DNA from 2 places in the Massilia forsythiae genome. Region 2 is predicted to be linked to the other one. Evidence: riboswitches for the same ligand, from Rfam matches in the RefSeq annotation. Region 2 holds a riboswitch; the other holds the start of a gene.

Region 1 (4,372 bases), 2.4 Mb from region 2:
CATTCGCGGTGCTTTTAACATATCGACATGTTTTGCTTAGCATGGGTCCCCGCCTGCGCGGGGAGTCGTTTCCGGCAATGCCGGAAACGGCGGTTTTCAGGTCACCGATACTATTCCTGACCACAGTACGCGCAGGCCGAAGCAACGTACTGGCTGAAGCACAGCCGCCTACAGGTCGAACTGCGCCGACAACCGGAACGTGCGCGGCGCGCCCGGCAGCAGGTAGCCGCCCAGCGCCGGCGTGACGTCGCGCCAGTAGAACTTGTCGAACAGGTTGTCCACGCGCGCGCGCACGGTCACGCCCGTCGCGCCCAGTTTCATGGCGTAGGCGGCGCCGGCGCCGAACACGTGGTAGTCGGGGACGAACACGCGGTTCTCGACATCGAACGCCTTCTTGCCCGCGTACTGCCACACGCCGTCCACCTTCAGGCCGGGCACGGCGGGCACCGCGTATTCCGCCCAGGCGCTCGACTTGAAGGCGGGCACGTCGGTGACGCGCTTGCCGTCGATGCTTTCCTGGCCAGTGCCCTGCTGGCGCGTGTTCAGCGCCATCAGCGAGGCGCCGTAGCGCAGCGCCTCGCCGAAGCGGCCGTCGGCCGAGAATTCCAGGCCGCGGTGGGTCTGGCGGCCGTTGCGCACGAACGGGTGGCGCTGCTCGAGCACGCCGTTCACCAGCACGCCGACGTCCTGGTTCGGGTCTTCGTATTCGAGGCCCTGGCGGATCTGGAACAGCGCCGCCGACAAATTGACGCCGGCCAGCACGCCCTTGGCGCCGAGCTCGACCTGGCGCGAGCGTCCCGGCGCCAATACCTGCGCCTCGTTGCTGGTGCCCATCGGCGCGATGCCGCCATGCTGCAGGCCGTGGCTGAAAGAACCGTACACATTCCAGTCGCGGTCCAGCGCAATCACGAGCGCCAGGCTCGGCAGCGCGAAGCTGTCGTCGGCCTTGACGTAGGCCGCGATGTCGTCGTCGTACTCGCTGCGCTTGATCTGCACGTAGCGCAGGCCGCCGTGCAGCGTCAGGCGCTGCGACAGGGTGACGATGTCCTGCGCGAACAGGGCGCTTTCCTGGTCGCTGCGGCGCTCGAACACCGGACCGGTGACGCGGTCGGGCTTGGCCGGTGGCGTGGTCAAGGGATGCCAGATATTGCTGTAGCCGACCAGGTCGTATACGTACTCGCCGAAGCTGTCGTGGCGTTCGGCGTAGGAGACGCCGAGCGTCAGCGCGTGGCGCAGCGCGCCGGTGCCGAACTTGCCCTGCAACATGGCTTGCGCGCCCCACGGCGACTTGCGCTCGCCGGTGCTCTGGTAATCGTAGACGTCGTAGTCGCCGTTGCCGCAGTAGCCCGGGTAGTAACCGTCGCCCTCGTTGCTGCAGCCGTAGGGGAAGGCGGTGAAGTCGTCGCGCTTGAACCAGTGCTTGTTGGCGGCCACGGTCGCGTTCCACTCCGGCGCCAGGCGGTATTCGAAGCGCAGGCCGAGGTTGGTGTCGCGCGTGTCCACCGGGCGCGTCCAGGGCTGGTCGTTGAGCAGCATCTTGGCGGACACGCCGGTCGGCAGCGCCTGGTTGCGGATCAGCTGGAAGCCGGGCGCGGTGACCTGCGCCTTGTGCTGGTAGTCGAGGTCGAGCTGCAGCAGGGCGTCCGGGGTGAGTTGCCAGTCGAACGCGCCGGAGACGAACTGGCGCTCGCCGTTGGCGCCGCGCACGTACGAGTGCAGGTCGGCGGCGGCGGCGTTGATGCGGTAGCCGAAGCGGCGGTCGTCGAAGCGCCCGCCCAGGTCGACCGTGCCGTACAGGGTGCCGCGCTCGCTGACCTCGACCGTGGCCGAGCGCAGCGGCGCCGCGGTCGGGCGCTTGGTGACGTAGTTGACGATGCCGCCCGGGGTGGCGATGCCGGCGGTGAGGCCGGCCAGGCCCTTCAGCACTTCGATGCGTTCCTTGTTTTCCAGCGGGATCTGGGTGTCGCCGGGAATCGCGAAGCCATCCTTGCGGTAGCTGTAGTTGTTGTCGAGCGCAAAGCCGCGGATCGAGAATTGCTCGGCATAGCCGACCGCGTTGTAGGCGTCGCTCACCGAGGCGTCGTAGCGCAGCGCTTCGGTGGTCGAGCGGATCGACAGGTCTTGCAGGCGGGTGCGGTCGAACACGCTGATCGAGGCCGGCGTGTCGACCAGCGCCGTCTCGGAAAAGCCGCCGACGGCGGCGCGCTCGGTGGCGGCGCGGTTGCCGGTGACGACGACTTCGTTGACGGGCTGGCCGTCCGCAGCGGATTGCGCCGTTTGCGCTTGTGCGGAAAACGCCTGCATCAGCGCGCAGGCCAGGATCGAATACTTCAGGTGTGGTGTCATGTGTTTGCTCGTTATCGGCGCCGACGGGGGCGGTCGGGCGCGGCTGAGCCAACGGGGAAGGGCAAACAAGGCGGGAACTGCGTTGCGCTTTCCTTCGCTGGCATTATCCAGATCAGGTACGAAGGGTATCTCTCACCCGGAAGCAAGCTTCCAGGACCCCTAGCGAAAGCGCGAGTGTAGCACGTGCACGCGCCGGCGTGGCAGTTTCGTCAACGAGCGCCGGTTCTCAGGCCGGTTCCAAGGCCGGCGCGGCTTGCCCGGCCCGTACGCGCGCATGCAGCAGGTGGCGCTGCAGCACCGTGCGCGCCGACTCGCCGATCGCGCGCCAGTGCTCGCGCCGTTGGGCGGCGCGCTTGCGGTGCTTGGACGGCATCTCGGACAAGGGCTTGACATAGAAGGGCAGGCCGATCAGCCACCCTTCGCCGCCTTTCATCTCGATGCCGCCGAGGATCTTCCAGAAGCCGTCGTAGGCATTGGCAAAATGTTTTTGCGGATCGGGATCGTAGGCGATGTGGGCGCTGCTGCGGATCGCCACCACCTGTTCCATGTCCAGCGCCTGAGCCATGCCCTGCATCGCGGCGAAGCAGAAGAAGCTGGGCGAGTTGTTGGGAAATACCCGTTCGAAGGCGTCGAAGGCGGCGCCGGAATCGGTCCAGCGGCCCTGGTTGCGGGCGATGAAGGGCACCACCGGCGTCTCCAGTCCCAGCATGCGGCCTTCCAGCCAGCTGAAGGACAGGCGGTGCAGGCACTTGCCGTCGGCGACCAGGGCGATGGTGAGGTCGCCCTCGGCGTTGCCGCGCGACGCCATTTCCAGCTGGATCAGGAAGCTGCTGCCATCGGCGTCGTGGCGCCACAGCGGCAGCCGGCACGCGCCGTACACGGCCCGCCGGTAGGCGCCGTCGAAGGTGCTTTCCTCGAAGCGGTAATGGCCCAGCGCCGCCTGCACGCGCAGGCGCGGCGACAGGCCCTTGATCAGGTAGTCGCGGTGGCTGAGATGGTGGAACGGGTCGCCGCCGCATGCCGGTACCACGTGCTCGCGGTGGACGCCGAGCCGGCACAGCGCCTGGTGGTCGCGGTAATGGGCCAGGACCCGCAGGCTGCGCGCCATGCACAGCAGCCAGGACGCAAGGCCGACCTGGCGGCGCATGGCCACGGCGTGCCTGGCGAGATGGGCGAAAATCATGGATGCTCCGAAGGTTCGTTATCGACAGCGTGATCTTGTGCCACCGTTCCGCACGGTACGGTGAGTTTCCTCAACGGGAACAATGCATCCGCTCGATCAAGACTTTCGCCATCGACACGGCCCTCGAAACGCGGGTTTTGTTGTGAGCATGTCTCTTGTTGTTGACGCTTTGTCAGGACTCGTTGCCAGATGCAAGACTAGCACGATTGCCGCGCCGAACATCCGGCTTCCTGATGAATAATTGCGTCAGACCGAACGAGACGAGGAGCAAGGCATGGAGTACGAACTTTTTTACTGGCCCACGATCCAGGGCCGCGGCGAATTCGTGCGCCTGGCGCTGGAAGAAGCCGGGGCGCACTACGTGGACGTGGCGCGCACGCCTGGCGGCATGGCGCGCATGACGGCGCTGATGGACGGCGCCGATCATCCGTCGTTCGCGCCGCCGTTCCTGAAGGCCGGCGACCTGCTGGTCGGGCAGACCGCCAACATCCTGCTGTACCTGGGCCGCCGGCACGGGCTGGCGCCGGCCGACGAGCAGGGGCAACTGTGGGTGCACCAGATCCAGCTCACCATCGCCGACCTGGTGGCGGAAGCGCACGATACCCACCACCCGATCGCCAGCGGGTTGTACTACGAAGACCAGCGGCCGGAAGCCAAGCGGCGCGCGGCGGATTTCATCGAGACGCGCATTCCCAAGTTCTTCGACTGGTTCGAAGGCTTGCTCGGACGCCCGGCACCGAAGGACTACCTCACCGGCGACCGGGTGAGCTACGCCGACCTGTCGCTGTTCCAGCTGGTCGAAGGCTTGCGCTACGCCTTCCCCAATGCGCTGGCACGCATCGA
Region 2 (4,372 bases):
GACGGCGTGGCGCCAACCGCGGTGACGGCGCCGAGGTCCAGGTACAGCGACAGGTTGCCGGTACCCGGCACGAAAGTGAAGGTGGTGGCGCCGTTCACGGTGTTGACGGTGCCCGACGCGGTGTACACGGCATACAGGCCGTAGTCGGTGCCCAGGCCGGTAGTGCGGGCAGCCAAGCCGATGTTGCCGCCATTGGTGACGAACTGGCCGGCATCCCAGTACAGCGACACGTTGAAGGTGCCGTCGCCGTTGAAGGTAGCGACTTCGCTGTAGTTACCGGTGATCTTATCGGCGGTAAAGGCGGCCTTGGTACCAACCGGCTGGACGGTGAACTGGTTGAATTCGGCCGCGCCGGCGCTGGCGCCAGCGAACAGGAAGGCGGCGGTGGCGGTGCAGGCCAGGACGGTTTTCGAAACTGCGTTCATCTTGATATCCATTAAGTAGTGTGACAAAGCCAGATACACGGATATAAGCAACTACTGTGCCAGAACAAAGATATATTTAAAATTCAAAGGCTTATCCAACACGCATGAAAAATGCCGAGCTCGACTGTAAAAAATTCCAACACTAACCAGCTTCTTGGAATAATTTTTCCAAACTTGGTCGATGGCTGAAATTAACTGACTAGCGTCTTCGACCAATATCGAATGTCGACTCTTCGAGCACAGCATGGACCGCCGGCGCCAGCAGCGCCGGCGTCAGCATATGGATCCCGCGCGGCACCAGTTGCAGGCGTACGTCGGCGCCGAGTTCGGCCAGGCGCGCCGCGGCCAGTTCGCTGTGTGCCACCGGCATCACGCCATCCATGCGGCCGTGCACCAGGCTGACCACGGTGCGCCGTTCCCAGCACACCGGAAGCGGCGCGAAGCGCCCGGCGATGGCGACCACATGGTGCGCCAGCCAGTGTTGCGCGCAGGCTGCCAGCGCCATGATCGCGCCTTGCGAAAAGCCGACCAGCACGGTGTCCGCCGGACCTGCCCCGTGGGCGCGCTGGAGCGCTTCGACGGTGGCGACAAAGGCGTCCAGCGCAGCGGCGATGCGCCCCGGCCGCACGGCCTCGTCGATGTCGTCCACCGAAAACCACTGGAAACCGTGCGGGCCGAGGTCGTAGGGCAGCGCGGCCGGCGGCGCGGCGATGCGCGCCCGCGGCAGGGCCGTCTCGACCAGCGCGGCGAGCGGCGCCATGTCGGCTGGCGTACCGCCGACGCCGTGCAGCAGGATCACCAGTGGCGATACCTGCGCCGGCGTGTCGTCGGCCGCCGGATCGCCGGCCGCCGGATTGCCGGGCCCCGGATCGCCGGGCGCGGCATGCCGCATCAGAACGCGATTTCGCCGTCGAGCGCCTGGCCCACGCGCAATTCGCCGCCGGCGCCTTCGGTCACGATGCAATTCATGCCCATGCACACCGCCCCTTCCAGGCGCGCATTGGCGCGGAACGATTGCATGATGACCAGCGGATCGGGGCCGGGGATGCCGGTGGCCTGGTCGATCGACGGGATCGGGCAGCGCGCGCACGGCTTCACCGGCTTGAACTCGACCACCTCGCCTGCCGGCGCAATGGTGCGCAGCGCGCCCACGTAATCCTCTTCGAAGGCTTCCAGGCCGTCGATCACGATGTTGGGCCGGAAGCGGTCCATCGGCAGCGCAGCGCGGCCGGCGGCGCGCATGCGCAGGTTGACGTCGTCCAGCGACGGCTGGCCGATCAGCAGCAGCGGATAACCGTCGGCGAAGCGCGTCTGCGACGGCACCCCATTCGTCCACTTGACGCTGGTCGGGCGCACCACGTCGCGCCGGAAGCGCGCCAGGCGGCACGGGGTGATGCCTTCCAGGCCGAGCGCACGGGTGAACCAGGCGCCGGCGGCGGCGCCACAATCGGCGGCCTCGACCTCGTCGTCCCAGACGCGCACGCGGCTGGACGGGGCGTCGTCGCGCCAGGCCAGCGGCAGCACCAGGTCGTCCATGCCGGGCGCGCTCACGCGCAGCGTGTCGCCGTCGGGGCGCGGACGGATCAATGCCATGCGCGGATGTTCGCGCTGGGTCAGGAACTGGCCGGTTTCCGTCACCACCATCCACTCGCGGTCGTGCACGCCCTGCGCGGCCAGGCCGGATTCGTGCAGCACGGCGGCATCGACCGAGATGCCGGCGCAGGATTTGATCGGGTACAGCAGCAGCTGGGAGACGGTGGGCATGGTAGAGCGGAGGCGATTGCGGGAGCGGCGATAGTATCGCATCCAATTGCCAACCTCACCAATCGCGCGTACACTCGCGCCGTCGCCCCATCGCGGGGCGGCAACAACGCTAGGGGTCCTGCGCCGTCACGGGCGCGGGTGAGAAATACCCTCCGAACCTGATCTGGATAATGCCAGCGAAGGGAAGCTACAGAGCAGCGCGTGCGCGTCCACCGGCGCCGCAACATGCCTCGCTCCGCACTCCTCCCGCTGGATCGCCGATCTTCACAGTGACAGGGAGTGCACTTGAACGCCGATCCGAAATTCCTTTCCACCCACGCCACGGTCGATGCCGCGGCCGTCGCACCGCTGCCGAATTCGCGCAAGGTCTACGTTGCCGGCAGCCGGCCCGACCTGCGCGTGCCGATGCGCGAGATCCACCAGTCCGATACGCCCGCCTCGTTCGGCTTCGAACCGAATCCGCCGGTGTGGGTCTACGACACCTCCGGCCCGTACACCGATCCGCAAGCCAGCATCGACATCCGTTCCGGCCTGGCCTGCCCGCGCGCCGGATGGATCCGCGAGCGCGGCGACACCGAAGCGCTGGCCGGCCCGACGTCGGCCTACGGCCTCGAACGGCTGAACGATCCGAAGCTGGCCGAATTGCGCTTCCAGCTGCACCGCAAGCCGCGCCGCGCCCTGCCCGGCCGTAACGTCACGCAGATGCACTACGCGCGCCAGGGCATCGTCACGCCCGAGATGGAATTCGTGGCGATCCGCGAAAACCTGCGCCGCCAGGAATACCTGCGCACGCTGGCCGATGCCGGTCCCACCGGCCAGCGCATGGCGGCGCTGCTGGGCCGCCAGCATCCGGGCCAGTCGTTCGGCGCCAGCATTCCGGCCGAGATCACGCCGGAATTCGTGCGCGACGAAATCGCGCGCGGGCGCGCCATCCTGCCGGCCAACATCAACCACCCGGAATCGGAACCGATGATCATCGGCCGCAACTTCCTCGTCAAGATCAACGCCAACATCGGCAACTCGGCGGTCACCTCGTCGATCGGCGAGGAAGTCGAAAAGATGACCTGGGCGATCCGCTGGGGCGGCGATACCGTGATGGACCTGTCGACCGGCAAGCACATCCACGAAACGCGCGAATGGATCATCCGTAACAGTCCGGTTCCGATCGGCACCGTGCCGCTGTACCAGGCGCTGGAAAAGGTCCATGGCAAGGCCGAGGAACTCACCTGGGAAATCTATCGCGACACCCTGATCGAACAGGCCGAGCAAGGCGTCGACTACTTCACCATCCACGCCGGCGTGCGCCTGCCCTTCGTGCCGATGACGGCGAACCGCCTGACCGGCATCGTCTCGCGCGGCGGCTCGATCATGGCCAAGTGGTGCCTGGCACATCACAAGGAATCCTTCCTGTACACGCGTTTCGACGAGATCTGCGAAATCATGAAGGCCTACGACGTCGCCTTCAGCCTGGGCGACGGCCTGCGCCCCGGCTCGATCTACGACGCCAACGACGAAGCGCAGCTGGCCGAGCTGAAGACGCTGGGCGAACTCACGCAAATCGCCTGGCGCCACGACGTGCAGACCATGATCGAAGGGCCGGGCCACGTACCGCTGCACATGGTCAAGGAAAACATGGACCTGCAGCTGGAGCAGTGCCACGAAGCGCCCTTCTACACGCTGGGACCGCTGACCACCGACATCGCGCCCGGCTACGACCACATCACCTCCGGCATCGGCGCCGCCAACATCGGCTGGTACGGCACAGCCATGCTGTGCTACGTGACGCCCAAGGAACACCTCGGCCTGCCCGACAAGAACGACGTCAAGGACGGCATCATCACGTACAAGATAGCGGCGCACGCGGCCGACCTGGCCAAGGGCCATCCGGGCGCGCAGATCCGCGACAACGCGCTGTCGAAGGCGCGCTTCGAGTTCCGTTGGGCCGACCAGTTCAACCTGGGACTGGACCCGGACAAGGCGCGCGCCTTCCACGACGAGACGCTGCCCAAGGAGTCGAGCAAGGTGGCGCACTTCTGCTCGATGTGCGGCCCGCATTTCTGCTCGATGAAGATCACGCAGGAGGTGCGCGACTACGCCGCCAGGCAGGGCATCGCCGAACCCGGCGCCGCGCTGGCGCAGGGCATGCAAGTGAAAGCGGTGGAATTCATGCGCCGCGGCGCCGA

Evidence for each region. Region 2 has a riboswitch for thiamine pyrophosphate ahead of thiC (phosphomethylpyrimidine synthase ThiC). Riboswitches for the same ligand answer to the same signal wherever they lie in the genome.
Region 1: another riboswitch for thiamine pyrophosphate. It lies ahead of HH212_RS16280 (TonB-dependent siderophore receptor); the one in region 2 lies ahead of thiC (phosphomethylpyrimidine synthase ThiC).

The regions. Positions count from the first base shown of each region.
Region 1 covers NZ_CP051685.1:3,794,900-3,799,271, forward strand. Annotated here, with positions in the region: gene HH212_RS16280 (TonB-dependent siderophore receptor) at 169-2,346, opposite strand; TPP riboswitch at 2,419-2,517, opposite strand; gene HH212_RS16285 (DUF535 family protein) at 2,573-3,529, opposite strand; gene HH212_RS16290 (glutathione S-transferase) at 3,804-4,372, shown strand, end outside.
Region 2 covers NZ_CP051685.1:1,385,081-1,389,452, forward strand. Annotated here, with positions in the region: gene pepA (flocculation-associated PEP-CTERM protein PepA) at 1-425, opposite strand, end outside; gene HH212_RS05935 (alpha/beta hydrolase family protein) at 625-1,317, opposite strand; gene HH212_RS05940 (MOSC domain-containing protein) at 1,317-2,189, opposite strand; TPP riboswitch at 2,291-2,391, shown strand; gene thiC (phosphomethylpyrimidine synthase ThiC) at 2,475-4,372, shown strand, end outside.